3 regions of the Achromobacter seleniivolatilans genome follow, and region 3 is predicted to be linked to each of the others. Evidence: predicted binding sites of a transcription regulator. Region 3 holds the regulator's gene; each other region holds the start of a gene.
What was found. The regulator LexA, encoded in region 3, represses DNA repair genes until DNA is damaged. The targets are predictions, from matches to a motif close to ACTGTATNNNNATACAGT.
Positions count from the first base shown of each region.

Region 1: a site for LexA is predicted at 2,967-2,984, ahead of RAS12_RS14400 (PA0069 family radical SAM protein). Genes of this name have one in related genera too.
Region 2: a site for LexA is predicted at 2,585-2,602, ahead of RAS12_RS01365 (ATP-dependent helicase). Genes of this name have one in related genera too.

Region 1 covers NZ_CP132976.1:3,184,893-3,194,963, reverse strand. Annotated here, with positions in the region: gene RAS12_RS14415 (phosphoadenylyl-sulfate reductase) at 1-478, shown strand, start outside; gene cysD (sulfate adenylyltransferase subunit CysD) at 519-1,427, shown strand; gene RAS12_RS14405 (sulfate adenylyltransferase subunit 1) at 1,469-2,767, shown strand; gene RAS12_RS14400 (PA0069 family radical SAM protein) at 2,992-4,356, shown strand; gene RAS12_RS14395 (hypothetical protein) at 4,461-4,940, shown strand; gene RAS12_RS14390 (EamA family transporter) at 4,973-5,845, opposite strand; gene rplS (50S ribosomal protein L19) at 6,176-6,556, shown strand; gene RAS12_RS14380 (CoA pyrophosphatase) at 6,680-7,411, shown strand; gene rsgA (ribosome small subunit-dependent GTPase A) at 7,484-8,434, opposite strand; gene RAS12_RS14370 (M48 family metallopeptidase) at 8,431-9,681, opposite strand; gene orn (oligoribonuclease) at 9,743-10,071, shown strand, end outside.
Region 2 covers NZ_CP132976.1:288,813-298,883, reverse strand. Annotated here, with positions in the region: gene RAS12_RS01370 (magnesium and cobalt transport protein CorA) at 1-338, opposite strand, end outside; gene RAS12_RS01365 (ATP-dependent helicase) at 404-2,518, opposite strand; gene RAS12_RS01360 (ABC transporter permease) at 2,661-3,437, opposite strand; gene RAS12_RS01355 (ABC transporter ATP-binding protein) at 3,443-4,216, opposite strand; gene RAS12_RS01350 (ABC transporter substrate-binding protein) at 4,247-5,245, opposite strand; gene RAS12_RS01345 (hydantoinase B/oxoprolinase family protein) at 5,300-7,039, opposite strand; gene RAS12_RS01340 (hydantoinase/oxoprolinase family protein) at 7,036-9,156, opposite strand; gene RAS12_RS01335 (TetR/AcrR family transcriptional regulator) at 9,409-10,071, shown strand, end outside.
Region 3 covers NZ_CP132976.1:725,642-735,712, reverse strand. Annotated here, with positions in the region: gene RAS12_RS03335 (IscS subfamily cysteine desulfurase) at 1-146, opposite strand, end outside; gene iscR (Fe-S cluster assembly transcriptional regulator IscR) at 168-710, opposite strand; gene RAS12_RS03325 (low molecular weight protein-tyrosine-phosphatase) at 904-1,395, opposite strand; gene uvrB (excinuclease ABC subunit UvrB) at 1,643-3,745, opposite strand; gene RAS12_RS03315 (amino acid aminotransferase) at 3,855-5,054, shown strand; gene lexA (transcriptional repressor LexA) at 5,226-5,873, shown strand; gene lon (endopeptidase La) at 6,025-8,475, opposite strand; gene clpX (ATP-dependent Clp protease ATP-binding subunit ClpX) at 8,682-9,980, opposite strand.

The DNA of each region.
Region 1 (10,071 bases), 2.5 Mb from region 3:
GATCTACCACCCGGACGCCGGTGCAGTTGAACGGCACGTAGCCGAGCATGGCGCCTTCGCGTTCTACGAAAGCGTAGACCTGCGCAAAGCCTGTTGCCAGATCCGCAAAGTCGAGCCGCTAAAACGTGCCTTGTCCGGCCGCGGCGCGTGGATCACCGGACAGCGGCGCGCGCAGTCCACCACGCGTGGCGAATTGCCGCTGGAAGAGCAGGACTCGACCTTTGGCCTATACAAATTCAATCCGCTGGCCGAATGGAGCGAAGACGACGTCTGGGCCGCGATTCGCGCGCTGGGCATTCCTTACAACCCGCTGCATGACCAGGGCTACCCGTCCATCGGGTGCGAACCCTGTACGCGCGCAATCCGGCCAGGAGAAGACCTGCGGGCGGGACGCTGGTGGTGGGAGTCGTCTGATTCCAAGGAATGCGGACTGCATGCGGGCAACCGGGTCATCAGTGTAGTGACGCGCGGCGGCTGACGCCGGCGACGAATTCGAAATCTGTTTTAAGGGAATAACTATGTCTGCTGTGATCCAACGCAGCCACTTGGATTGGCTGGAGTCCGAAGCGATATTCATCATGCGCGAAGTCGCCGCGGAAAGTGAAAAGCCTGTGCTGCTGTTTTCCGGCGGAAAAGATTCGGTCGTGTTGTTGCGTCTGGCTGAAAAGGCCTTCCGGCCGGGACGGTTTCCGTTTCCGCTGATGCATATCGACACCGGCCACAATTTCGACGAGGTGATCGCGTTTCGCGACCGCCGCGCGGCAGAGCTGGGCGAGACGCTGATCGTCCGCAGTGTCGAAGACTCGATCAAACGCGGTTCCGTGGTGCTGCGTCGCGAGACCGATTCGCGTAATGCGGCTCAGGCCGTGACGCTGCTGGAAGCCATCGAGGAATTCGGTTTTGACGCCTGCATTGGCGGCGCCCGGCGCGACGAAGAGAAAGCGCGCGCGAAGGAACGCATTTTTTCCTTTCGCGACGAATTCGGCCAGTGGGACCCCAAGGCGCAGCGCCCGGAGTTGTGGAGCCTGTTCAACACCCGCGTGCATCGCGGCGAGAACATGCGCGTCTTTCCGATTTCCAACTGGACCGAACTGGACGTCTGGCAGTACATCCAGCGTGAGCAGCTGGCGCTGCCGTCCATCTATTACAGCCACGAGCGCGAAGTGGTGCGGCGCAAGGGCTTGCTGGTTCCGGTCACGCGCCTGACGCCGCCGCAAGATGGCGAGCAGGTGGAACGTCTGCCGGTGCGTTTTCGCACCGTGGGCGATATCTCGTGCACGTGCCCCGTGGCGTCCGACGCGGCCGATACCTACGCCATCATCGCCGAGACGGCGGTAACCGATATCACCGAGCGCGGCGCCACGCGCATGGACGACCAGACTTCCGAGGCCTCGATGGAGCGCCGCAAGAAAGAAGGCTATTTCTGAATGCACGATACGCTGGCCACGGCCAGCGGCAGGGGACGCACATGAATGCAGTGAACGATTCTTTTCTTTCCGGCGCCGGTACCGGCTTGCTGCGCCTGATCACAGCGGGTTCCGTTGATGACGGCAAATCCACGCTGATCGGGCGCTTGCTTTACGACAGCAAGGGCGTGTTTGCGGATCAGCTGGATGCAATCTCGCGCGCCAAGCACAAGCGCGTGGCGGGCGACGGCATTGACTTTGCGCTGCTGACCGACGGGTTGGAAGCCGAGCGGGAGCAGGGCATTACGATCGATGTGGCGTATCGCTACTTCTCGACGCCTGCCCGCAAATTCATCATCGCCGACGCACCGGGCCACGAGCAGTACACGCGCAACATGGTCACGGGCGCATCGACGGCGGATGTCGCGGTGATCCTGATCGACGCTACGCGCGCGGCCGACGGCAAGCTGCTGGCGCAAACCAAGCGGCACAGCACCATCGCGCGTCTGCTCGGTATTCGCCATATCGTGGTGGCCGTCAACAAGATGGATCTGGTGGATTGGGACCGCGCGGTGTTCGAGCGCATCCGCGAAGCCTACGCGGACTTGGCCGGCAAACTGGGCATCGAGCATTTCGATGCGCTGCCGCTGTCCGCATTGAATGGCGACAACGTGGTCACGCTGTCGCCCAAGACGCCGTGGTACGAAGGACAGCCTTTGCTGGCACTGCTCGAATCGCTGGACCTGGCAAGCGACGGACGCGCATTGCCGCTGCGTTTTCCGGTGCAGTGGGTGGCGCGTCATGATGGCGATCGCAAAGAAGATTTTCGAGGGTATGCCGGACGTGTGGCCAGCGGCGTGCTGCGGCCGGGGGACGAAGTCACCGTGCAGCCGTCGGGTGTGCCGGCGGTGGTGCGCGAAGTGCGCTCGTTTGACCGCGTGCTGGATGAAGCGGTGGCGGGCGATTCAATCACGCTGGTGTTGGATCGCGATGTGGACGTGTCGCGCGGTGATGTGATCGTGCATACCGAAGCGCCTGCGCAAGTGACGCGTGAGTTCGAAGCGGAGCTGTGCTGGTTGGATACGCAAGCGTTGAATCCTGCGCGCAAATATTTGTTGAAGGCCGGCACGCGCCTGACCTCCGCGAAGATCCGCACGGTGCTCACGCATCGCGACATCCATGAATTGCAAGAGGTGGAGAACACGGAAGGCACGTTGCGCATGAACGATATCGGACGCGTAACGTTGACGACACGCGAGGCCTTGGCGGTCGATCGATACACCGATGTGCCTGCCACTGGCTCATTCATTTTGATCGATGAAGTCACGCATCAGACGGCTGCGGCGGGCATGTTGCGTTAAGCCACGGCCGCATCACGAAGGGGCCGGAAAACAACGGGTTTCCGGCCCCTTTTTTCTCTGTTGTTTTTCTTCCAAATCCAATACTGGCGCGGCTCTCCAGTCGATATCACCTGGTGAAAACGATTTGTTCAGACGGGGCTCGCGTCTTGCGGTAAAGTGGGGCTGTCTTACGAAAAGGCTTTTGGTGCTTGTCAAAACCACTGTGTTTTTGTACAGTAGTTTTTATGGCACGCACCGATCATTCTTTTCCCGCCGGTTCTGGGTCCCCGGCTGCCGCCCCCGCCGCCTTGCGCGGTCGGGGTGCGGTTACTAATGTTCGGCATCGCTTTGAACGCGATGCTCGCGAACAGATCGATGACGGCTGGTCAGCTTCAGGTCTACCAGCAGATTTTGTCGAATCTGTCCCCAATAGTTCGAAAATCATTCCAATCCTGCCGGATTCTCGGGTAGCGCCTGCCGCACCCAAGACTACCGTCACGGCGGAAGAAGCGCGCAAGATGTTGTCGCGCAACGATTCACCCGATATTCCCTTCGATGTGGCAGTCAACCCTTACCGGGGTTGCGAACACGGCTGCGTCTATTGCTATGCCCGTCCCACGCATTCGTATCTGGGGCTGTCTCCCGGGCTGGACTTCGAAACCCGGCTGGTGGCCAAGGCGAACGCCGTACAAGCGCTGCGGGCCGAACTCAGCCGCCCGGGGTATAAGCCGTCGCCCATCAATATCGGTTCCGCCACAGACGCCTATCAGCCTATTGAGCGCGATTGGCGGCTGACGCGCGGCATGTTGGAACTGATGCTGGAAACCCGGCATCCGCTCACCATCGTCACCAAGAACGCGCTGGTCGCCCGAGATCTGGACTTGCTGGCGGCGTTGGCTGAACAAAAGCTGGTCGTGGTCTACATGAGCATCACCACGCTGGACGCCGGCATGGCGCGCACGATGGAACCGCGCGCTTCAGCCCCCTGGCGCCGTCTGGAAGCCGTGCGCAGCCTGACCGATGCGGGTGTGCCGGTGGGAGTGCTGGTGGCCCCGGTCATCCCGTTCATCAACGATGAATCCATGGAACATATCCTCCAGGAGTCCAAGGCGGCAGGCGCGCATTACGCCAGCTACACCGTCGTGCGCCTTCCCTGGGAGGTCAAAACCCTGTTCGAAGATTGGCTGAACGCCCATTTTCCGGACCGCGCCCAGCGCGTGCTCCACCGTATTGAAGACCTGCGCAATGGCCGCCGCAACGACCCTGATTTCGGCACTCGCATGCGCGGCACTGGCATCTGGGCCGACTTGCTGCGTCAGCGCTTCGGCGTGGCTACGCGCAAGCTGGGGCTGAACCGCCACCGGCTGGCGCTGGACTGCGACCATTTCCAGCCGCCCCGGGCGCCCAATGCCACGCAGTCGCTTTTCGTTGAACGGGCCGCCGGCTTGTCCGATGCGCCTGATTCCCCCGCTTTCCCATCCTCGGTTGGCGCGAAAGCGTCTTCTGGGGTCCCTCTTTCCGATGGTTTGCCCGCAGTCAGCGGCGCCTATGGCCGCGGTGCGCGGCAGTTGCGCGCACTGGCAGCAGGACAGTTGTCTTTGTTTGATTGACCCATGGCTCAAGCTGGGCGCGGTCCTTGCCGCGCCAACTGATGCTGCGGGTACATGCCAAGACGCGTTGTCACGGCATGGGATCATCTATCCAAGGAGTTCTTATGAACACCGCTGATTTTTCCGTTTTGTCGGATGACCTGGTCGTTTCGCTGAATCCGCTGCGCCGCAGCGCCCATCGTGCTCGGGCGGTCTGCACCAAATTGGTGGGGCTGGCCATGCCTTGGAACAGTTCAACGGCCAATGTGCAGCAGCGTCCACGTGTACGCGCTGTTACGGGCCCGGCAAGGTGGCCGTTCCCGCCTGTGCCGGTAGAAGAGGGCACGCTGACCGGCCAAACGGGCATTGTTCCCGTAGCCGTGCCTGCTCCTACTCTGGCTCCCTCAGCCGTTCCGCAGTTGGCGCCCAGCGCCCCGATCGCCGCTGCGCCCGCCTGGAGCGAGCGCAGTTTGGGGAACGCCACGGTGGAACCGGTTTCGGCTCAGGTCAGCATGAAGTCCATGGTGATTGATGTGGTGATGGTGTTGTCCTGGGGCGCCATCATTCCCGCGCTGATGTGGCTGGGTGCAGCTGCCGGCTTTTAAGCGGGCAGTTCTCGGCCCCTCCGTTGCGCGGTTTAGCTGGAGCCCAACAGTATTACGCCCGCCAAGATCGACAGGCAGCCGGCCAGACGGCCCGGACCCACTTTTTCACGCAGCAGAAACATGCCGGCCAAGGTGCCCAGCATCATAGACATCTCGCGTGCTGGGGCCACCAGACTCAGCGGCGCTCCATTGCGCAAGGCATATAGCACCAAGATGTAGCCCAGCGGCGATAGCAGCCCGACGGCCAGCGCCAGATGCCAATGCCCCCGCATGGCCTCCCACGCCTGAGCGCGGCGCTTGAGCATGTGCGGGGTCATCATGGTGGTACGGGTCACGCAAGTGAACCAGTCGAACAGCACCGGGCTGATCAGCAGCACCTTGACGCCATAGGCATCCACGACCGTATAGGCGGCAATAAACAGGCCAATCACCATGCCCCACCGCACGCCTATCCAGGCTTGGGGGTTCTTGAAGATAGCGAGCCGCCCCTGGGTGGCGATCAGCAACACGCCGACCACCACGCACAGCATGCCGATGATTCCGGTGCTGGTGGCAGGTTCGCCCAACAACAGAAAGGCGCCGGTTGTGGATAGCAGGGGGCCGGTGCCCCGCGCGATGGGGTAGACCACCGACAGGTCCGCGACCTGATACCCGCGTTGCAGGCATAAGCTGTAGCCCAGATGCAACAGGCTGGAAGTCAGAATCGCCCCTGCCACTGGCCACGTCCACGTCATGCCGTCGTGCAGCAGCACCCAGATTACCCAGGGCGCATAGAGCACCGAGGCGCACAGGCCGTAGGCAAATACAAAGGGAGCGCCCACCATGGCCGCGCGTTTGGCAAGCAGATTCCACGTGGCGTGGGCCATCGCCGCCAGGACGACCAATATCAGGGACGTATACGACATGAGGGAACAGCGTCGTCAGATGACGTGTTTGTTACAAGGGAGGCTAGCGTACAGCAAAGCCGTTGGAAGAGCGCCATTTTACCTGAGGGGTTGGCCAATTTTTGGTGTAGAATCATTGGTTTGCCAAATCTCATCCTCTGCTTGCGGTACGAGCATCGCTTACCAATCCACCGGGTTGCGCGGGCATGCACATGCAGATTGAAGCGGGCGCATCTGATCTTGGTGGTGTTTCTACCCCATGAACCAGAAGTGATTTCGTCTGAAGCTACATGAACAACATCGAACGGCAAAAGTTTTAGTCCGCAAAGACACGATGATCTAGGAAATCTAATGAACCTTATCGCTATCCTGGAACAGGAAGAAATTGCCCGTCTGACCGGCGGCCAAGCCAAGCCTGAATTTGCTCCTGGTGACACCGTCATCGTGAGCGTGAACGTCGTTGAAGGCACCCGCAAGCGCGTGCAGGCTTTCGAAGGCGTTGTTATCGCCAAGCGCAACCGCGGCCTGAACTCCGCGTTCACCGTGCGCAAGATTTCGTCGGGTGAAGCCGTGGAACGTACGTTCCAGCTGTACTCGCCGCAAATCGCCGGCATCGAAGTTAAGCGCCGCGGCGACGTGCGCCGCGCCAAGCTGTACTACCTGCGCTTCCGCTCGGGCAAGTCGGCACGTATCAAGGAAAAGCTGGTCAGCAAGCAAGCCTCGGCGGCTTGATCGCTTATCGGCACACGGCCCTACCAGTGTCGGACGTCCGCGCCATCAAGCGTTTTCGTCCGGCACAGGTTTCCGGGTTAAAAAGGCACCTGCGAGGGTGCCTTTTTCTTTTTGCAAAGCCGAATGTCTGATTCCTCGTATTCCGCGCGGCCCCGACGGCCGCTCGCTCGCCCCGGCTTTGATCCGGCGACGCAACCGTGGGTGGTCGCCAACGAATCTTTGCCGGCCGTGCCCGCCACATTGTTGACCCCGGATTCCCTGCGGGGCACGCTCAGCCAGCCGTCCACCTGGACGCTGGAGCTTTCTCGCGACAACGATCTGCGCTATCCCGGGCGAGAAGGCACGCCTGTGCCGGCCGCAGTGCTGATTCCGCTGGTGGCCCGTGATAACGGCGTGCACATCATGCTGACTCAGCGCGCTGCCCATCTGCACGACCACGCGGGTCAGATCAGCTTTCCGGGCGGGCGCATCGAAACCAGCGATTCAACGCCGGTGGCTGCCGCCTTGCGAGAAGCCGAGGAAGAAACGGGGCTGCCATCCAATCATGTGGAAGTGCTGGGAAGCATGCCGCCATACCTGACGGCGACGGGTTTTTCGATCATTCCCGTGGTGTCATTGGTGCGGCCGGGTTTTGATCTGGCGCCCGACGCATTTGAAGTGGCGGAAGTATTTGAAGTGCCGCTGTCTTTTTTGATGGATCCAGCCAACCATCGCCTGTATGAAGCGCGGCTGGATGATGGCCGCGTACGCAACTACTACGGCATGCCCTATGGCAATCACTTCATCTGGGGCGCTACGGCCGGCATGCTGCGCAATCTGTACCATCTATTGCGCAACGGGTTGCAGCCGCGCTGAAGGCAAAACCCATAAGCACTATCCAAAAAAAACGGCCCATCAGGGCCGTTTTGCATGAAGGTTCAACAGGGCTCAATAGCGCTGTTGACCCGCCAGATTCTCGTCCAGAATGCGTTCGTACAAGGCGTAGCGGAACGGATCGATCTTGCCGTCTTTCAGCGCCGCCAACACCCCGCAGCCCGGTTCTTGCCGGTGCGTGCAGTTGTAGAAGCGGCATTGTTCGATGGGCTGCGTGAATTCCGGGAAGCCCCGGATGATGTCTTCGCGCGTCAGATGCTGCAAACCAAAGGCCTGGAATCCGGGGGAGTCGATTAGATCGCCGCCCGGGCCAGGCAGGTGGTAAAGCTTGGTGCTGGTGGTGGTGTGCTTGCCCATGTCCAGCGCGGTGGAATGCTCGCGGGTAGGGGCGGCCGCGCCAGGCACCAGTACATTGAGCAGCGTCGATTTGCCCATGCCGCTTTGGCCCAGCAGCAGGTTGGTGCGTCCGGCTAGTCTTGGCGCGAGCAAGGTGTGGACCTTTTCGGGCTCCAGAGCGCTGAGTTCGATAACGGGCACACCCAAAGCGGCGATGGGCGCCAGGCGCGCGCGCGCCGCTGGCAACTCGTCTGCCAGATCGGTCTTGTTCAGCACAATCAGCGGCGAAATGCCCGCGCTCCAGGCGCCCGCCAGCGCGCGGCCGGTCAGGTCGTCTGAGAAGGTCGGCCGCACGGCGATCACGATGAGCAACTGATCTACGTTGGAGGCGAACTGCTTGGAGCGCATTTCGTCCGAGCGGAACAGCAGGTTGCGCCGCGGCAGAATGGTGTCGAGCGCGCCTTCGTCTTTGCCTTGGGGCGTAATGTGCACATAATCGCCCACGGCCGCGCCGGCCTTCTTGCCGCGCGGGAAGCACTTACGCACGGTGCCATCCGCAAACTCCACGGTGTAGTGACGGCCATGGGCGGCAATGATGCGGCCTTCAAGCGGCGCGTCGGCAGGCAACGCGCCCGGAGCGGTTTTTTTGGGGGTGCGCGGCACGCTCATGCGGCGGGCGCCATCAGGTGGCGGATGCGCACGGCGGCGGGGGGATGGCTATCGTAGAAGGCGGAATGCACAGGGTCGGGAGTCAGCGTTGCGGCGTTGTCGTCATAGAGTTTGACCAGGGCGGAAACCAGGCGGTCGGGCGAACTCTGCTCGGCCGCATAGCGGTCCGCTTCGAATTCGTCGCGGCGCGAGTACCAACTGGCCAACGGCGTAAAGATGAAGGTGAATACGGGGATGACCAGGAAGAACAGCAGCAATGCCATGGCGTCGTTGCGTCCGCCCAATTGCGGCATGACGCCCAGTCCCACATAGAACCACGGCTGTTGGGCGATCCAGCCCAGGATGGCGAAGAATACCAGCGCAGCGGCAAAACTGAAGACAATGCGCTTGATGATGTGGCGCTTGGCGAAATGCCCCAATTCGTGCGCCAGCACGGCTTCGATCTCGTCGCCGTTCAGGCGGGCAAGCAAGGTGTCAAAAAACACAATGCGGCGCGACCGGCCAAAACCCGTGAAATACGCATTGCCATGGGCAGAGCGGCGCGAGCCGTCCATCACGAACAGGCCATTGAGCGCAAAACCGCAGCGTTGGGCCAGGCGCTGGATGCGTCCGGCGAGTTCGGGGTCGGACAGCGGCGTGAACTTGTTGAAGAGCGGGGCGATGAACATCGGGTAGATGATCAGCAGCGCCAGGTTGAATACGGTCCATAGCGCCCAGGCCCAAACCCACCAGTACACGCCAGCGCTACCCATCAGCCACAGCACGGCGGCGGCAAGAGGCAGGCCCAGTACGGCAGCCACCAGCAGGCCCTTGACCGCATCAGCGATGAAGAGCTCGGGCGTCATCCGATTGAACCCGAAGCGCGCCTCCAGCTTGAATTGCCGCCACAGCGTGAAGGGCAGCCCCAGCACGCCAAGAAGCAAGGCGACCGTCACCAGCAACAGCATCTGCCGCAGAAAATCGTTGCTGGTAAGCTGGCCTACCATCAAGTCTATGTATTGCAGCCCGCCCATCAGGGTCAGGCACACCAGCAGGATCGCGTCGTAGGTGCGCTCCAGCATGCCAAGCTTGACGCGCGCTACGGTGTAGTCTGCCGCGCGCTGATGGCTTGCCAGCCCGATACGGTGCGAGAATTCGGGTGGCACCTCGCCACGATTGCGCGCAACATGGCGAATCTGGCGCGAAGCCAGCCACAGGCGTACAGCAACGTCAGTCAGCAGGAAAGCAACGAACAGCAGTGTGAACATGGGCGAAGCAGTTTGCTCAAGTAGGGATGTGCGAAAATCGCGTGTTTTATAGGCAAATTATATGGCTGTGAACGAAAACCGCTTGGTCTGGCTCGACATGGAAATGACCGGGCTCGACCCTGAGAAAGAGCGCATCATCGAGGTCGCCGTCGTGGTGACCGAACCCGACCTGACGGTTGTGGCCGAAGGCCCCGTGCTGGTGGTTCACCAGTCCGACAGCTTGCTCGACGCCATGGACAGCTGGAACAAATCCACCCACGGCAAGAGCGGCCTGATCGACAAGGTCAAGGCATCGACGGTGTCCGAGGCGCAGGCAGAGGATACGCTGTTGGCGTTTCTTGCGCAGCATGTGCCGGCAGGCAAATCGCCCTTGTGCGGCAACACCATCAG
Region 2 (10,071 bases), 440 kb from region 3:
TCGCCGAAGATTGGCCGCTCGGCCTCGACCTCGACCGTGATGGTCACGATGAGGATCATGTTGCCGTAGTCAATGATCTTCGGCCGCCGGTGCGGTTCCAGCATTTCTTCCTGGTTCTTGTCACAGGCGCCGAGTTCTCCAGCAACCCTGGACAGTAATTCTGGCGTGGGGTTGCGCAAGCCGATCCACAGCATGCTGGGATTTTCGCCATGGTCTTGGCTGACATAGCGCCCCACTTCGTCGATGGGAACTTCGCGGTCGCGCCGTCCGTTCACATACGCGATTGATGCAACGACTTCGCCCTTATGGGCCTCGGCAAAATTTTCTTCGTCGGACATGGACTACCTCTGGCAATGCGATCCCTACCGGACAACTTGTGGATTTCGACCGATGATAGCCCAGCCTAGGAGAACAGGTTGCGCACCCGCTTGGTGACATCGATACTGGGCGCTTGCGGTTGTTTGGGCTGGCCGCCGCCCGGAAGATCGGGCAAATCGGGCGGCTTGGGCAGATGATCAAACAGCGGCAACATCGCGTTCGTGATGTACCGCGTCCGAGAGCCATAAACGTGGCGGTCGCCCATGCCGGTCTGCTGATGCACATAGAAGCGTTGCGGCACGATCAGCTGCAAGCGTTCCTTGGCCCGCGTCATGGCCACGTACAGCAAGCGGCGCTCTTCCTCGATCTCCTCCGCCGTGCCGGTGCTCATGTCGGACGGAATGCAGCCATCAACCACGTTCAGCACATAGACGGCCTTCCATTCCTGCCCCTTGGCGGAATGGATGGTGGAGAGAATCATGTAGTCCTCGTCGCGCGAGGGCGCGCCCGATTCATCGCTGGTGGCGTCCGGGGGGTCCAGGGTCAGTTCGGTCAGAAAGCGTTCCCGCGACGGATACCCCGCCGACAGCCGCACCAATTGATCCAGGTCGGTCTTACGCACACGCGCATCATCATATAGCCGCTCAAGCTGGCCCGCGTACCAGCGCAGCGCCAGATCCACATCGGCCGGCCACTTCAAGGCCGGATCACACAACGCCGCATAGGTATCGGCAAATGCGCCCCACTCTTCTTGCGCCGCGGCGCCCGGTTTGAACTCCCGCAGCGCCCGCAAGGGTTCGGCGGAGGCCGACATCGCGTCCATCAGCTTGCCCGCAGTCGCCGGGCCAATGCCTGGCATCAGTTGCGCCACCCGAAAACCCGCCATGCGTCCGCGCGGGTTTTCCGCCCAGCGCAGCAACGACAGCAGGTCCTTTACGTGCGCAGCTTCCAGAAAGCGCAGACCGCCGAATTTCACGAACGGGATATTGCGTCGGGTCAGTTCCAGTTCCAGCGCCGCGCTGTGGCTGGCGGTGCGGAACAGCGCCGCCTGAGACTTCAGCGTGGCGCCGCCTTCGCGCTGCGCCAACACCTGATCGGCCACCCAGCGCGCCTGCCCGGCTTCGTCACTGACCGACACCAGTTCCGGCAATTGGGAAGAGGCTCGATCCGTCCAAAGGTCTTTGGCAAAACGCTCCGTGGCCAGCCCGATGACGGCGTTGGATGCGTTCAGAATGGGTTGCGTGGAGCGGTAGTTGCGATCCAGCGTAATAACGCGGGCAGGCTGCGGAAATTGCGCCGGAAAATCCAGAATATTGCGTACCGTGGCCGCACGGAAGGAATAGATGGATTGAGCGTCGTCGCCCACCACCGTCAGGCCGCGCCCATCCGGCTTCATTGCCAGCAGGATGGCCGACTGCAATCGGTTGGTGTCTTGATATTCGTCCACCAGCACATGATCAAATCGCGCCCCCACATCGGCGGCAATGCCGGGGTCGGACATCATCTCGGCCCAATACAGCAGCAGATCGTCGTAATCCAGCACTTGCTGGTCTTGCTTGGCCGCGACATAACCACGGAACAGGGTCTTGAGTTCGTCTTCCCATTGCGCGCACCAGGGAAAAGACGTTTTCAGCACATCGGCCACTGGCGTCTGGCTGTTGACCACGCGCGAATAAATGGCCAGACAGGTGCCCTTAAGTGGAAAGCGCGACTTGGTGGACGACAGCCCCTGTTCATGGCGAACCATGCCCATCAGGTCTTCAGCATCGCCACGATCGTGAATAGTGAAGGCTTCCGACAGGCCAATGCGCAGCGCGCAATCCCGCAGCAGACGCGCCCCGATCGCGTGAAAGGTGCCCGCCCACGGCAGCGATGGCGCTTGCTGCGATCCGCGCAGGTTCATGACCCGCTGCAAGACAGACCCCACGCGGCGGTCCATTTCTTGAGCGGCACGGCGCGAAAACGTCAGCAGCAGCATGCGCTGCGGGTCGGCGCCATTCAGGATCAGATGCGCTACGCGATGCGCCAGCGTATTGGTCTTGCCCGATCCCGCCCCGGCAATCACCAGCAACGGCCCGCCATCGCCACCCGCCCCCGCAACGCCAAACTCGGCGGCTTCGCGTTGGGCTGGGTTCAGGTCGGCCAGAGGATCGGGCCGGCTGTGGGACGGGTTGGGAGGAGACGAATTCTGATCGGACATGACGCGTAGGGGGATAGGCCGGCGGGGCGCAGCCAAGCGCGCCTGACGGGCGGCCCTGGCCCAATGACTGGTTATTTATCCAGCCATCATAGCAGTGCCGCAATCGCTGGGCTGACTGACCAACGCGGCGCCCGGCGTCCGCCTAGTGCAGCCCCAACTGGGATGCGTGCCAGCTCAGGAACCGACGCTCGGCCAGTTCGATTGCCTTGAACGACAGCACGCCCAACAGGCACAACAGCGCCAGTGCAACAAAAACCGTGGGGGTGTCGAAACTGCCTTGGGCCACCAGGATCACATGGCCAAGGCCCGATCCTCCCGCCACGAATTCGCCGACGATCGTGCCTACCAGCGCAAAAGAAATCCCCACCTTCATACCGGCAAAGATGCTGGGCAAGGCATTTGGAAAGCGGATTTTCCACAGAATTTTGGCCCGGCTGGCTTGATTCACGCGCGCCATGGCCAGCATATCGGGGTCGGCAGACTTCAGGCCCAGCACCGTATCGATCAAGATAGGAAAGATGGCAATCAGCATTGCTATCGCGATCTTTGGCGCTGATCCTGTCCCTAGCCAGATCACGAACAAGGGCGCAAGCGCCACCTTCGGCACGGCATTTAAGGCCACCAGCAGCGCGTAAAGCGTGCGGTCCAGAAATCGCGAATACACAATGCCGATAGCCGACAGAATGCCAAGCGCCACCGCCAGCGCAAAACCGAACAAGGTGGTGACCATAGTATCGACGCTTTCGCGCAGCAGATATGCGGGCGAGGCCAGAAACTGCGCGACGATCTTGCTGGGCGCTGGCAGCAGAAAGCCGCGTACGTCGAAAACGCGCACACAGCCTTCCCAGATCAGCAGCAGCACCATCGTGGTGACCAGCACTTCCCAGCGGCGCGTAATGTTGGTCCAGACCATTTTCATCGCGGTTATCCCTTGTAAATGCCCAGTGCGCGAAACGTGTCGCGGATTTGCCTGACGCAATCGACGAAGGCGGGCGTTTCCCGCACGTCCAGGCCGCGAGGCCGCTCGATACCGATCGGCACCACATCTTCAATTCGCCCTGGGCCCCGCCCCATGATGACGACCCGTGTCCCCAGGTAGACGGCCTCGGCAATGGAATGCGTAATGAAGACCACGGTTTTTCCAGTAGCCAGCCAGGTGCGTTGCAATTCGGCGTTGAGTTCGTCGCGAGTGAACGGATCTAACGCGCCGAAGGGTTCGTCCATCAGCAGCAATTGCGGGTCCAGCAGCAACGCCCGGCAGATCGACACGCGCTGGCGCATTCCGCCGGACAGTTCCCGGGGATAACGCTCCAGAAACTGGCCCAGGCCGAACAGTGCCAACAGTTCGCGCGCACGCGGCTCCAGATCACGGGGTTTCTGGTCATGGAACTCGGCGGCCAGCAGCACGTTGTCCAGGATGTTGCGCCATTCAAGCAACAGGTCGCGCTGGAACACAACCCCCATATTGCGAGGCGGTTCAGTAATGATCTGCCCCTGCAATGTCAGGCTGCCGCTGGATGCGCGTTCCAGCCCCGCAATGCACTTGAGCAACGTGCTCTTGCCGCAACCGCTGGGTCCCACGATGCTGATGAATTCCCCTTCTTGTATGGACAGGCTGACGTCCTTTAAGGCGTGCAAGGCGCCGCGCGGTGATTCATAGATCCGATTGACCTGATCCAACTCCAGAAAACCCGGCATATGACTTTCTCCTGGCATGGGTGGGCCGGTTCAGTTGGGCAACAGGGCGTTGGTGTAATAGTCGGACGGCTTGCGTCCGGCCTTGATCATGCCCGCCTGCTCCATGCTCTGGATGGCCGCTGCCCAATCACTGTCGTACTGACGGCCAAACGGCGCGTCCGGGACGGTGGGGCTTTTGAAGAATGGCCGGTAGGCCTCAAGCTGGCCGCGCAGTACATCGGCGTCCAGGTTCGCATTCGGACGCTGCGCCAGGATGGCTTGCACTCCCTCTTCCAGATGGCCGTCATAAAGGTATTGCCAGGCGCGAACCTGCACAGCCACAAATTTCGCCAAGGCCGGCCCGCGCTTCTTGATGACATCTGGAGTAGCGGCCAGCCCGTAACTTGGAAAGCTGATGCCGCTGTCTTCCAGCAGCAACGCTGTAGCTGGACGAGATTTTCCCACCATGGGCACGCCAAACGGCGCCTGCGACATGAAGGCGTCGCTATTGCCCGATGCGTAGGTGGAGATCATGGCGCTGGGCGACACCATCACCAGATTGACGTCGCTGCGCGACATACCGTTAGCCTTCAAAAACGGATCGATGAACGGCACCCAGGGGCTGGTGGCGAAACAGACTATTTTCTTGCCCCGCAAGTCTTTAGGCCCGGTCACCTTTTGGCCAGCGTCTGTCATGACCGCCAGATCGCCCGTGCGCGCAAAACCGGCGATCGCCATCAGATCCAGCCCGTTCTCCATGGCAACCGCCATCGTCCCTACCGACACCTGCCCCACGTCCACGCGCCCGGCAGCCAGCAGTTGCAAGGTGTTGATGGTGCCCGTGCCATCTTCGATATCAACCTTCAACCCTTCCTGCTCGAACCAGCCTTTCTGGGCGGCCAGATGCATGGCCGCATGCATGCCCCACGGCGAAAAATCCATGCGCACACGCAGCGCTTCGGCGCCTGCGGCCTGGCCAGCCACCAGCAAGCCCGCCATGACGGCCATCGCGCCGAACAGGCGCCGAGCCTGATTGTTGAACCCATTCATATTTTTTTCCCCTTGATTATTAGTGTGACGGATGGCGGCCTTGGCCGCCCCCAGCTATCGGCTGACTGCCATCAACGCGCCGCTCGCCGCCTGGTCGGCAAAGTCCGGCTCCGAACCCGCAGCCGCGCCGTAGTGCTGGCGCACATATTCAGCGCTGATCTTGCCGTTCCAGACGTCTAGCGCGATCGCTGCCGGGTCGCGTTCTGATGGCTTGCCAAACCCTCCGCCGCCAGGCTGTATATGCGTCACCACGTCTCCTCGCGAAATCATCATGCTGACCTTGCTGGGCAGCAGGCTTGCGGGTTCGCCCTCTCGGTCAAGCCGGTTGATGGCTGCGGCCGCAGACCCGCCCCCCGCCAAGCCATATGGCCGGAACTTCATGCGGTCCGCTCGCAATTGCAGCAACACGTTGTCTTCCAGGACCCGGTAACTGCGGCGTATGCCCAAACCTCCGCGAAAGCGCCCCGCGCCGCAGGAGTCCGGCTCCAATTCATAAGCCTCGACACGCACAGGGTGTTGGGCTTCCATCACTTCAACCGGCGTGTTGGACAAATTTTGAGAAGCATTGGTAATGGCTTCGATGCCATCGCTTTGCGGACGTCCGCCCCAGGCGCCGCAAATCATGTCCACGATGATGTAGGGTTTGCCTGCGGCATTCTTGCCCGACAGGCACACCACCGTGTTGCCGCCTTCGCCCGCGGCCGGAATGCGGTCGGGCACCACCTGCGCCAGCGCGCCCAGCATGGCATCGAACACGCGGTACCCCGTCAGCGCGCGAGCGGCGACCGCCGCAGGTTCCAGCGGGTTGAGCACCGTGCCTGCGGGCGCATGGATTTCAACGCAACGGAACACGCCGGCGTTGTTCGGCACATCGCCCTTGAGGGCGCAGCGCACGCTGAGGTAGGTGCAGGACTTGGTGTAAGACAAGGTCGAATTGATCGCCGCCCGCACTTGGGGGGACGAACCGGTGTAGTCCACGCTGACGTGGTCCTCATGCACGGTCAGCGCCACCTTGATCGGAATCGGGTCAGGCGACAGACCGTCGTCATCGATGTAGTCGGTAAAGTGAAATGTGCCTTTCGGCCAGCGCCGGATTTCTTCTCGGGTCAGACGCTCGGCATAGTCCAGCAGTTCCGCAAAATAAAGCCGGGTGCGCTCCCTGCCGTAGCGGTCGAACAAGGCCGTCAATTCCCGCACGCCCACCTTGGCCGCAGCATACTGCGCACGCAAATCACCCAGCACGCGGTCCGGCACCCGGACGTTGCGCTCGATAATGCGTTCCACCACATCGTTCACGCGCCCTGATTCATACAGTTTGACCACCGGGATACGTATGCCTTCCTGGTAGATTTCGGTCGAATCGCTGGCATTGGAACCCGGGACGCGTCCGCCCACATCGGTGTGATGGCAGATCACTACGCAGTAGCCCTCGATCTCGTCCCCGTAGAAAAACGGCACGAACATGAAGATGTCTGGCAAGTGCATGCCCCCTTCATAGGGGTCATTCAAAATCACGGCATCCCCCGGTTTCAGGCCGGCCGCATAGCGTTTTTTCACGGCTTCCATGGCCTCGGGAATGGCGCCCAGATGCAGCGCAATCGTCTTGGCCTGCGCAATCATGCGCCCGTCCCGGTCACAAATCGCTGCGGAATAGTCCATCACGTCTTTGACGATTTCAGACCGCGCTGTGCGCAGCACCGTGTAGGCGACCTCGTCGACGATGGCGTCCATGGCGTTCTTGACCACCGCAAAGGTGACGGGGTCGATGACGGGCGGGATGGCAATAGCGTTCATAGGGCCTCCGAAACGAGTTCGATGATGATGTTGCCGATGGCGTCCGACCAGGCGCGAGCATCCGGCGGCACGACAATCGTGGTGTCGTAGGACTCGATGATCAACGGGCCGGAAACCGGCGTTGGCGTCATGTCCGAGCGCGGCATCAGCCTGGCCAAGCATGGCTCTTCATCGGGATCAAAACTGACATGGCGCTCGCCACTCACGCCCGCAAGCGCGCTGCTGTCCACCCCGCTCTGCGCAAAATCCAGCCGCAGTGCACTGCGCCCGTATGCGAATACGCGCACATTGACCAGTTCCAGGGGCTCGTCGCTGCAATAGCCAAAGGTGCGTTCGTACAGCGCATTGAAATCTTGCGCCAGCGCGGCCTGCACGCCCGCATCGGTAAAGCCGCCGGTGAGCGGCACGGTCAGCTCCGAACTCTGCCCCAGATACCGCAGATCGGCGCTGACCTGGACGTCCACGGCATCGTTGCCATATCCCTCTGTGCCCAGCACTGCCCGGCCCTGATCGCACAAGGCGTTGATCGCGTCTTGCACAGCGGCTCCGTCGCAGTCATCCAACGGCCGCAGAACCGCCTTCACAAAGCAGTGTTCGGCATCAGCCGACAGCATGCCTGCCGAGCAAAATACGCCCGCCATGACCGGCGCAATCACCCGTTTCACGCCCAGCAGACGCGCCACATCCACGGCATGCAGCGGACCGCCGCCGCCGAAGGCGATCATGGTCATGTCACGCGGATCGCGTCCGCGTTCTATGGTGACCGCCCGCATGGCGCGCGCCATGTTCACATTGGCGACACGGCGGATTCCGTGCGCCGCCTGTATCGCGTTCAGGCCCAGTGGACGGCCAATGTCTTCCAGCACGGCACGCTGCGACAGGCGGGGGTCCACCTTCAGGCTGCCACCGGCCAGTGCATGCGGATTCAAGTAGCCCAGCACCATATTGGCGTCCGTTACCGTGGGCCGCAGGCTGCCATTGCCATAGCAGGCAGGGCCCGGCCAGGCGCCTGCGGATTCAGGCCCCACACACAACAAACCGCCCGCATCGATGCTGGCAATGGAGCCTCCTCCCGCGCCCACCTCTGCAATGTCGATGGCCGGCACCTTCAGTACATATCCCCCGCCCTTGACGAAACGGCTGGAGGCGCTGATCCCGTCACGAAACTCGTACTCCGTGGTCAAGGCCGGCACCCCATCAATCACGATGGATGCCTTGGCGGTGGTGCCGCCCATATCAAACACGATCAGCTCGTGTTCGCCGCCTAACGCGCCCATCACGGCGGCGCCCGCCACCCCGCCCGCAGGCCCCGACGCCACGGCAAACACTGGCCGTTGAGTCGCCGAGGCCACGCCCATCATGCCGCCGTTAGAAGCCATTACCTGCAACGATGCCGTCACGCCCATGTCGGCCAGATCCGCCTTCAGCCGCGCTAAATAGGTGCGCATGGCGGGCAGGATATAGGCGTTGACCACCGTGGTGCTGGTGCGTTCGTACTCCTTGATTTCCGGCAGCACATCACATGACGCACTGACCAGAATGCCGGGGAATTCGGTTTCGATCACATCGCGCGCGGCGATCTCGTGGGCTGGGTTGATATAGCTGTTCAAAAAACAGATGGCGATGGATTCGATGCCTTCGGCCGCCAACTCTCTAACCACACCGCGGACCTCTTCAAGCTTCAGCGGCGTCACGATTTTCCCGTCCGCGCCGATGCGCTCGCGTATGCCGCGCCGGTAGCGTCGAGGCACCAGCGGATCAGGCTTTTGCCAGGCCAGGTCAAACATGGTGGGTGTGCGGATGCGGCCAATTTCCAGCACATCGCGGAAGCCCTCTGTTGTCAGCACCGCGGTATTGGCGCCCACCTTTTGCAGGATTGTGTTGGACGCCGTGGTGGTGCCATGCACGATCTCGCCAATGTCACCGGGCCGGATGCCGGCCTGTTCAATCAGCGCCCCCAACCCCTGGACGATGGCCTGCCCCAGATTGCCGGGGGTGGTGGACGTCTTGTTCACGAAGATGCGTCCGTCCGGCATGGACATGACGATATCGGTAAACGTGCCACCGATATCGCAACCCACACGCACACCTGCTTTGCCTGCCACTGCTGTATCCATCGTTGCTCCCCTGATCGCGGCGGCCTTGCACCCTGTGCAGGCAGGCCTGAATCCGCGGTGAAATCGGACCTTGAATACTGCCTTAACTAACTAACTGGTTAGCACAATAGACGCATCGTAGAAAGCTTGTGGACATGGTGTCAATACACTGCGGCAGATGGTTTTCCCCTAGATGCAAGTTCGGGTTACGCTAGCGCGAAGAGTAGAATTTCTATTGCACCCACCCCCCAATAAAGGTCTATCGCACCCGCCATGCCAGCGAAGAAGACATCAGAGACAAAGACCCAGACACGCAACGCGCAAGCCACCAAGGAACGCATCCTGAATATGGCGTTCAAGGAGTTCGCGGCGCGTGGCTATGACGGTGCGCGCATCGATGCCATCGTGGCCCGCTGCAAGGTCAGCAAGAACCTGATCTATCACTATTTTTCGGGCAAAGAAGACCTGTTCATTCAGGTGATGGAGCGCGCATACGGCGCCATGCGCGAACGGCAGAACGAGTTGGCTCTGACCGGCGACGACCCCGTGGCTGATATGCGCACGCTGGTTGAAAAGACCATCCAGCATTTTGTTGAGCAGCCCGAATTCATCCAGCTGTTGGCGACTGAAAACCTGCACAAAGCCGTACACATCAAAAAATCACGGGTCATTCCGGTGATTTTCAATCCCCTGCGCCGCGCGCTGCACAACATCCTGGAACAGGGCAAAGCAAAAGGCGTATTCCGCCAGGATGCCGATTGGATTGATTTGTATGTGTCGATCTCCGGCCTGGGGTCCTACTTCGTGTCCAACCGCTATACGCTGTCGTATGTACTGGACGTGGATCTGGGCACCAAGGAACGCCTGGCCAGCCGGATGAAGCACATCCCCGACATGGTGATCAGCTATCTGTGCAACCTGAGCGATGCCCCGCCT
Region 3 (10,071 bases):
GCGTCTTCGGACTCCCAGCCAAACGCGTGGCTACGCGATGCCGGATTGCCAAAGTTCTCGTACAGCCAAGGCACCATCTTGTCCACGACGCGGGGGTCGACGGGGGTCGTGGCCGAATAGTCCAGATAAATCGGGCGGGTGGTCATTTGTACAACTCCTGATGCTTCTTATACGGTGGCATTGGCAGCGACGGTCGTGGTCGGGGCATTGGCGGCAGTCGTAGCGCCCCCTACCCTGTTCACACGCACCGAGCAAGCCTGCGCTTGATTGTTGGCTTCCTGCAATTGGCGCACGCGCTGCTGATCAACCAGATCTTGCAGGGACACCGAATCCAGGTAATCGACCATCTTGCGATTCAACGTGGCCCAGAGCTCGTGCGTCATGCACTTGCCCGGCTTGCCGTCGTTGCCGCTCGTACAGTCCCGCTTTCCGCCACAGCTGGTGGCGTCCAACGGCTCATCGACCGCAAAGATAATGTCGGCCACGGTCACGTTGCGTGCAAGACGCGCAAGCGAGTAACCGCCGCCCGGACCGCGTACGCTGTCCACGAGTTCGTGGCGACGCAGTTTCCCGAACAACTGTTCAAGATAAGAAAGCGAAATATTCTGACGCTGGCTGATGGCCGCAAGAGTGACCGGGCCGCTATGCTGCCGCATAGCCAGATCGATCATGGCAGTCACGGCGAAACGCCCTTTGGTAGTTAGCCGCATGGTGGGTTCCCTGTGAATCGGCAATGGCCGCCAGCGAATCCAGCGACCAATACCCGAGTAATTGGGTCAAGTATAGCCTATTCCCGACTAATTTGGTATGGCTACTGACCAGAAAAAACCGCGCTGTTGCGCGGTTTTTTTACTGCCAAGTACCCCGGAAGCCGCACTACAGGCGGCTCTACGGGACCAGCGGTCATGCCGCCTGGTACTGGGTCGCGCGCTTACGGACTAGTTCAAGAACACCCTGACAGGCGTCTTCCAGATAATCGAGCACCTTGCCGAAGCCGTCAGCGCCGCCATAGTACGGATCGGGCACAGTGGCCTCTTCGAACTCATTGGCAAAACGCATCAACAGCATCAGCTTGTGCTGATAAATCTTGGGGCACTGCTGCTGCATCGCAGACAGGTTATCCCAATCCATGGCGAGGATAAGGTCAAAGTCGCGGAAATCTTCAGCCGTGACCTGACGCGCCTCGCAGTGCGTGATCTCGTAGCCGCGCTTACGCGCCGCAGCCTGCGCCCGGGCATCAGGCGCCTCGCCGATATGAAACGCGTGCGTGCCGGCGGAGTCGATGCGAACAGAGTCGCCCAAACCCGCGTCATTCACCAAATGGCGAAACACGCCCTCTGCGCTCGGCGAGCGACAGATATTGCCCATGCAAACGAAAAGTACCTTGGTCATCATGGGAGTAAGTGTGCGGGAAAACCCGAGATAAGGCAAGCTTTTTTTGCGGTTGCCAGATTGGGCAGGCGGAAATTTTCTCTGCAACTTATTCCTTAATAATCAATTAGTTGCAGAACAATTAGCGACTATGGGTGAAGCTGGCAACCGTACTTTTCTGAAGATTAAGAGACAGCAAATCGACTGGGCCGCTTTTTGTTGAATTCAGCTTTACGTAAGCAAATAAGCCCAGCCGAATGTAGCCCTGAAATCACACCGCCCCGCCCAAAAGCACCCGCTGCTTCAATGCTGTCAAGGCATCCCGGGCGGCCGCTGCCTGCTCGAATTCCAGGTTTCGGGCGTGGTCCATCATCAGTTTTTCCAAGCGCTTGAGCTCGCGCGCCAGCGCCTTTTCGTCCTTCAGGAACTCGGCGGGAACAGCCGCTTCCAGCGCATCGTGCTGCACCGGCGCCACAATGCCATCGATCAATTCCCGCACAGCCTTATGCACGCCACGGGCCGTAATGCCATTGTCGATATTGAATTGCAGTTGCTTGGCTCGACGCCGGCTGGTTTCTTCCATGGCACGCTGCATGGAATCCGTAATGCGATCCGCATACAGAATGGCGTGGCCGTTCAAATTGCGCGCCGCGCGCCCAATAGTCTGAATCAAGCTGCGTTCCGATCGCAGGAAGCCTTCTTTGTCTGCATCCAGAATCGCCACAAGCGACACCTCGGGAATGTCCAACCCTTCTCGCAGCAGGTTGATCCCTACCAGCACATCGAACATACCCAGGCGCAAGTCGCGCAGGATTTCCACGCGCTCGACGGTGTCGATATCAGAGTGCAGGTAGCGCACCTTTATCCCATGCTCGCTCAGGAAGTCGGTCAGGTCTTCCGCCATGCGCTTGGTCAGCGTGGTGACAAGCACCCGTTCGCTTAGCGCAGTACGCGCCTTGATCTGGCCCAGCAAGTCATCCACCTGCGTGCGGGCAGGCAGCACTTCGACCAAGGGGTCGACCAGACCCGTCGGCCGCACCACCTGCTCCACCACATTATCGGTGTGCTCTTTCTCGTAAGCCGCAGGGGTCGCCGACACGAAGACGCATTGGCGCATCCGGGTCTCGAACTCCTCGAGCTTGAGCGGGCGGTTATCCAGCGCGGACGGCAGGCGGAAGCCGTACTGCACCAATGTTTCCTTGCGCGAGCGGTCGCCGCGGTACATGCCGCTTAACTGCCCGATCGTCACGTGGCTTTCGTCGATGAACATCAGAGCATCGGACGGCAGGTAGTCAATCAGCGTGGGCGGCGGATCACCAGGCGCGGCACCGGAAAGATGCCGCGAGTAGTTTTCGATACCCTTACAGAAGCCCAGCTCTTGCAGCATTTCCAGATCGAAACGGGTGCGCTGCTCCAGGCGCTGCGCCTCGACCAGATGGCCGTCGTCGATATAGCGCTTGACGCGGTCACGCAGCTCTTCCTTGATTGTTTCGATAGCGCGCAGCACCGTATCGCGCGGCGTCACATAGTGCGACCCGGGGTACACCGTGAAGCGCGGCAGCTTTTGGCGGATACGGCCGGTCAAGGGATCAAAAAGCTCCAGGCTTTCGATCTCGTCATCAAACAGGGTCAGCCGCAACGCCAACTCGGCGCTTTCCGCAGGGAAGATATCAATGGTTTCGCCGCGCACGCGGAATACGCCGCGGGTGAACTCGGCGTCGTTACGCGTGTATTGCATGGCAACCAGACGCGCCAGAATCTCGCGGCGGGATATCTGATCACCGCTGCGCAAAATCAGGACCATCGCGTGGTAATCGCCGGGGTTGCCGATACCGTAGATGCACGACACTGTGCCCACAATGATCGTGTCACGGCGTTCCAGCAGGCTCTTGGTGGCCGAGAGCCGCATCTGCTCGATGTGTTCATTGATGGACGAGTCTTTCTCAATGAACAGATCGCGCGTCGGCACATAGGCCTCGGGCTGGTAGTAATCGTAGTAAGAGACGAAGTATTCGACAGCGTTCTTCGGAAAGAACTCCCGCATCTCCGCGTAGAGCTGCGCGGCCAGAGTCTTATTAGGGGCCAGAACCAGCGCGGGACGGCCCATCTGGGCAATCACGTTCGCCATCGTGTAGGTCTTGCCCGAGCCAGTCACCCCCAGCAGGGTCTGAAACATCAGGCCGTCCTCAACCCCTTGCGTCAATGCTTCTATAGCTGCGGGCTGATCGCCGGCGGGCGGATAGGGCTGATAAAGGTGAAACGGGCTGTTGGGATAATCGATGAACCCTGGCCCCGCAACGGGACCGGCCCCTCCCCCCGAAATGGGGGCTTCCACAACAGGGGCAACGGCAGCCGCGTCCGCACTCTTGTCCATTGCACCACTCGGGTCTATTGAACTCTTAGGCATGCTAGACTGTTCCAGGGTAAACCCCCCATTATCCACAGCACACCGTACTGCGTCCACCCATCCTCATCAGAGTCCCATGAGCACCCTTTTCGATTCCGTCGAACTCGCGCCGCGCGACCCCATTCTTGGTCTGAACGAACAATACAACGCGGATACGCGTCCGGGTAAAGTAAACCTGGGCGTGGGCGTGTACTACGACGACCAGGGACGTATCCCGCTGCTGGCCGCAGTACGCAAGGCTGAAACCGCCCGTATTGAAGCTGCCGCTGCGCGCGGCTATCTGCCGATTGAAGGCATCGCCGGCTACAACCAGGGTGCGCAAGCGCTGCTGCTGGGCAAGGATTCCGCGCTGGCTGCCGCCGGCCGTGTGCTGACCACCCAAGCACTGGGCGGCACGGGCGCACTGAAGATCGGCGCCGATTTCCTGCGCCAGTTGCTGCCCACCTCCAAGGTGCTGATCAGCAACCCCAGCTGGGAAAACCACCGCGCACTGTTTGAACGCGCCGGTTTTGAAGTTGGCACGTACTCGTACTACGACGCGACCACCCGCGGCTTGAATTTTGACGCCATGCTGGCGGATCTTAAGGCCGCGCCGGCCAAGACCGTCGTCGTGCTGCACGCTTGCTGCCACAACCCGACCGGCGTGGACCCTACTGACGATCAGTGGAAGCAGATCGCCGCAGTCGTGAAAGAAAACAACCTGGTCCCGTTCCTCGACATCGCCTATCAGGGCTTTGGTGAAGGCCTGACGGAAGATGCTTCGGTCGTGCGCATGTTCGCCGACCTGGACATGACCATGTTCATCAGCTCGTCGTTCTCCAAGTCGTTCTCGCTGTACGGCGAGCGCGTTGGCGCCCTGACGGTAGTGGCTGGCAACAAGGAAGAAGCCACTCGCGTGCTGAGCCAGTTGAAGCGCGTCATCCGCACCAACTACTCCAACCCGCCCACCCATGGCGGCACGGTTGTGTCGACCGTTCTGAACACCCCTGAGCTGTTTGCCATGTGGGAAGAAGAGCTGGCCGGCATGCGCGATCGTATTCGCCTGATGCGCAAGCAACTGGTCGAGAAGATCAAGGAACACGGCGGCAAGCAGGACTTCAGCTTCGTGCTGGAACAGCGCGGCATGTTCTCGTACTCGGGCCTGACCTCCGCGCAAGTGGATCGCCTGCGTGAAGAACACGGCGTCTATGCCGTGTCCAGCGGCCGCATCTGCGTGGCTGCACTGAACAGCGGCAACATCGACAAGGTTGCCGCCGGTATCGCAGCAGTGCTGTAAAGCGCTAACGCGCTTTGCTAGCCGGCCCTTTGCGGGGCGCTGCTTGCTGCTATAGAACGGAGCCCAAGGGCTCCGTTTTGCTTTGCTGCCCTTCCCCTGGCTTGCTTTTTTATGCTGCGTCCCCCAGAATGACGCTGTATATATGTACAGTCCGCTCACCCCGGAATCGCCATGGCCAGCAAACTCACTGATCGCCAACAACAAATCCTGGACCTCATCAGGCAGACCGTCACGCGCACCGGCTTTCCGCCGACGCGTGCCGAAATCGCCCAAGCCCTCGGTTTTCGTTCCCCCAATGCAGCAGAAGATCACCTCAAGGCTTTAGCCCGTAAAGGCGCCATTGAGCTGACCGCAGGCGCGTCACGCGGTATCCGCCTGAAAGACTCCTCGCCCGCCGCATCGCAAGCCTCTTTTGTGCCCTCGCTGGCGCAACTGCTGCTGCCGCTGGTTGGCCGTGTGGCTGCAGGCAGCCCCATTCTTGCTGCCGAGCACGTCGAACGCGAGGTGGGCGTCGACCCGCACCTGTTTGCTCAAGCGCCCGACTACCTGCTAAAGGTGCGCGGCATGAGCATGCGCGACGCTGGCATCCTGGAAGGCGATCTGCTTGCGGTTAAAAAAGCGTCTGAAGCCCGCAATGGCCAAATCGTTGTGGCCCGCTTGGGCGACGACGTCACAGTCAAGCGACTCCAGCGCACCAACGGCCATATCGAGCTCCTGCCCGAAAACCCCGACTTCCAAACGATCATCGTCGAAGCTGATCAGGAGTTCGCGCTTGAAGGCATCGCTGTCGGCCTGATCCGCACACACGCGCTGCATTAGTGCGTGTGGGCCGGGCCAGGGAATTAACGGCACCAAGCATTCGCTTATTTTCCTGCCTGCCCTCCACAGCAAGACCCAAAAACAAAACCCCGCCAATGAGCGGGGTTTTGTATTAGAGCGCCCCTTTACGAAGGCGCCCTTGGGGTGGGGATCAGTGCTTCAACACCGGATCGGTCGAACCAGGCTCAGCTGGTTTGGCAACCAGAGGTTCCTTGACGGCTTCTTCCTCAGCCAAGGGCTCAGGCAGACGCTCCAAGGCCAGCTCCAGAACCTTGTCGATCCAACGCACCGGAACGATCTCAAGGTGGTTCTTGACGTTATCCGGGATCTCCGCCAAATCCTTGACGTTTTCTTCCGGGATCAAGACCGTCTTGATGCCGCCACGATGGGCTGCCAGCAGTTTTTCCTTCAAGCCGCCGATTGGCAACACTTCGCCGCGCAACGTAATTTCGCCGGTCATAGCGACATTGGCGCGCACAGGGATGCGTGACAAGGCCGACACCATGGCCGTCGTGATCGCGATACCCGCAGACGGACCGTCCTTGGGCGTCGCACCTTCCGGCACGTGCACGTGCATGTCGTGCTTCTCGAACACGCTGTCGGCAAAGCCCAGACGGCGAGCCCGCGAACGCACCACGGTACGAGCAGCTTCGACCGATTCCTTCATCACGTCGCCAAGCGAACCCGTGCGTTGGATGACGCCCTTACCCGGCATGTCCGCGACTTCAATCGTCAGCAGGTCGCCACCGACTTCCGTCCAGGCCAGACCAGTGACTTGGCCAATCTGGTTTTCCTTTTCGGCCATACCGAAGGCGTAGCGGCGCACGCCCAGGAAATCGCTCAGGTTGTCGCCCGTGACATTAACCGCCTTGGCCTCAAGGGTCTTGCCCTCGGCCTTCGCACGATCCGTCTGGGTCAGCAGCTGTTTGATCACCTTGCGGCAGATCTTGCCCACTTCGCGCTCAAGCGCACGGACACCAGCTTCGCGGGTGTAGTAGCGCACGATGTCGCGCAGCGCGCTGTCGTCCACGGTCAGTTCGCTATCCTTAACGCCGTTGTTTTTCATCAGCTTGGGCAGCAGATGGTCGCGGGCGATATGGATCTTTTCCTCTTCCGTATAACCGGACAGGCGGATCACTTCCATACGGTCCAGCAGGGCCGGCGGAATATTCAGCGTGTTGCTGGTCGCGACGAACATGACGTCCGACAGGTCAAAATCGACCTCGATATAGTGGTCCTGGAACGTATGGTTTTGTTCCGGGTCCAGCACTTCGAGCAATGCCGACGACGGGTCGCCACGGAAGTCCATGCCCAGCTTGTCAATTTCATCAAGCAGGAACAACGGATTGCGAACGCCAACCTTCGACATGTTCTGAACAATCTTGCCCGGCATCGAGCCAATGTACGTACGACGATGGCCGCGAATTTCGGCTTCGTCGCGCACGCCGCCCAGCGCCATGCGAACGAACTTGCGGTTCGTTGCCTTGGCGATAGACTGCCCAAGCGAAGTCTTACCGACGCCCGGAGGGCCTACCAGGCACAGAATCGGCGCCTTGATCTTGTCCACGCGTTGTTGAACGGCAAGATATTCAAGAATACGTTCTTTGACCTTCTCCAGACCATAGTGGTCGTTATCCAGCACCGTTTCCGCGTTGCTGATGGAGTTGTTGATCTTGCTCTTCTTTCTCCAGGGGAGATTGATGAGCGTATCGATATAGTTGCGCACCACGGTGGCTTCAGCCGACATGGGCGACATGAGCTTGAGCTTCTTCAGCTCGGCATCGGCCTTCTTACGCGCCTCTTTCGGCATGTGGGCAGCGATGATCTTCTTTTCAAGCTCTTCGATGTCCGCGCCTTCTTCGCCCTCGCCCAACTCCTTCTGAATGGCTTTGACCTGCTCATTCAAGTAGTAGTCGCGCTGGCTCTTTTCCATCTGCTTCTTCACGCGGCCGCGAATCCGCTTCTCGACCTGAAGAATGTCGATTTCGGTTTCAAGCTGCGTAAGCAAGCCTTCAAGGCGCTCGGAAGTACCGACGATCTCCAGCATCTTTTGCTTCTGCTCGAGCTTCAGCGGAAGATGCGCGGCGATCGTGTCAGCCAGGCGTCCTGCATCATCGATGCCGGCCAGCGAGGTCAGGATCTCCGGGGGAATCTTTTTGTTGAGCTTCACGTACTGCTCAAACTGGGCAACGATCGCGCGGCGCAGAGCCTCGGTTTCGGAACCTTGCATGGCGTCCGGTTCGATCGGCGCCACCTGGCAGGTGAAGTGCGAATCGGCATCTTCGATGCTGTTGATGCGGGCGCGCTGGGTGCCTTCAACCAGCACCTTGACGGTGCCATCGGGCAACTTGAGCATTTGCAAAATGCCGGCAACGCATCCGATTTCGTACACGTCTTCGGGCGTAGGGTCATCTTTGCCCGCGGACTTTTGGGCCACGAGCATGATGCTCTTACCCGCTTCCATCGCAACCTCGAGCGCGCGAATTGAGCGCGGTCGGCCGACGAACAGCGGGATGACCATGTGCGGAAACACCACGACATCGCGAAGTGGGAGCAGGGGCAGGTCGATCGGGTCGGAAGGCAGGGTCTGGCTGGCAGACATAGGAGGTTCCTCGGTATGACTCAACGTATCGGGGACAGGAGGCTCGGGTATACCCCAAGCAATCCGCGTCAGTTACGTCTGTTATGGGAACAATAGCCGAAAATTCAAGATCCCGGCTGCCCGATAATCGAAAGGCAAAAAAAAATGCCCGCAATGGGCTGCCGGAAGGAAAAAAACCCGTTACAGGAACGGGCTTTTTTGAAATATCAGGCCGCGGCGTCGCGGACTTCTCCGCGCTCCGGCTTTTCAGCCGCGCTGGTCTCGTCTGCGTAGATCAACAAAGGCTTACCCTCGCCTTCGATGGCGTTCTCGTCCACCACCACACGCTTGACGTTGCCCTGGGAGGGCAGCTCATACATGGTGTCCAGCAGTGTTTGCTCGATGATGGAACGCAGGCCACGTGCACCGGTCTTGCGCTTGAGCGCCTTGCGGGCGATCGCCTTCAATGCGGCGGGCCGCAGATCAAGCTCAGCGCCTTCCATGGCAAACAGCTTCTGGAATTGCTTGAGCAAGGCGTTCTTGGGCTCGGTCAGGATTTGCACCAAAGCCGCCTCGTCCAGCTCATCCAGCGTGGCGACCACGGGCAGACGGCCAACGAGTTCGGGAATCAGACCAAACTTGATCAGATCTTCGGGTTCGACTTCAGAGAAGAGCTCGCCCACACCGCGCTCGGACTTGGCCCGAACCGATGCCGAGAAACCAATGCCCGATTTCTCGGTGCGATCCCGGATGACCTTTTCCAGTCCGTCGAAGGCGCCGCCCACGATGAACAGAATGTTGGTCGTATCCACCTGGACGAAGTCCTGGTTCGGATGCTTGCGCCCGCCTTGCGGGGGCACCGAGGCGACCGTGCCTTCGATCAACTTCAGCAAAGCCTGTTGCACGCCCTCGCCCGATACATCACGGGTAATGGACGGGTTATCGGACTTGCGGGAAATCTTGTCGATTTCATCGATGTAGATAATGGCGCGTTGCGCCTTCTCGACTTCGTAGTTGCAGTTTTGCAGCAACTTTTGAATGATGTTTTCGACGTCTTCGCCCACGTAACCGGCTTCGGTCAGCGTGGTTGCATCGGCCATGACGAAAGGCACATTCAGCATGCGCGCCAGCGTCTGAGCCAACAGCGTCTTGCCCGACCCCGTGGGGCCGATCAGCATGATGTTGCTCTTGGAGAGCTCGACTTCGTCACCCTTGATCTCGCCGTGACGAATGCGCTTGTAATGGTTGTAGACGGCCACGGCCAGCATACGCTTGGGCGAGTTTTGCCCAATAACGTACTGGTCAAGGAACGTCTTGATTTCGGCCGGAGTAGGCAGTTCGGAACGAATCGCCGCACGCGCGGTAGCTTGCGCTTCCTCGCGGATGATGTCGTTGCACAGGTCTATGCATTCATCGCAGATGAATACCGACGGACCCGCGATCAGCTTGCGGACTTCATGCTGGCTTTTATTGCAAAACGAGCAATGCAGCACTTTTGCGTCTGCCGATCCCTTTTTTTCAGGCATATTTGTTTCGTATCTCAGGTAAAGATGCGCCAGACCGAATAGAGGGTCCGGCGCATGCGCTTACGCAAACTTGGCGGCAGCGGGCTTGGAT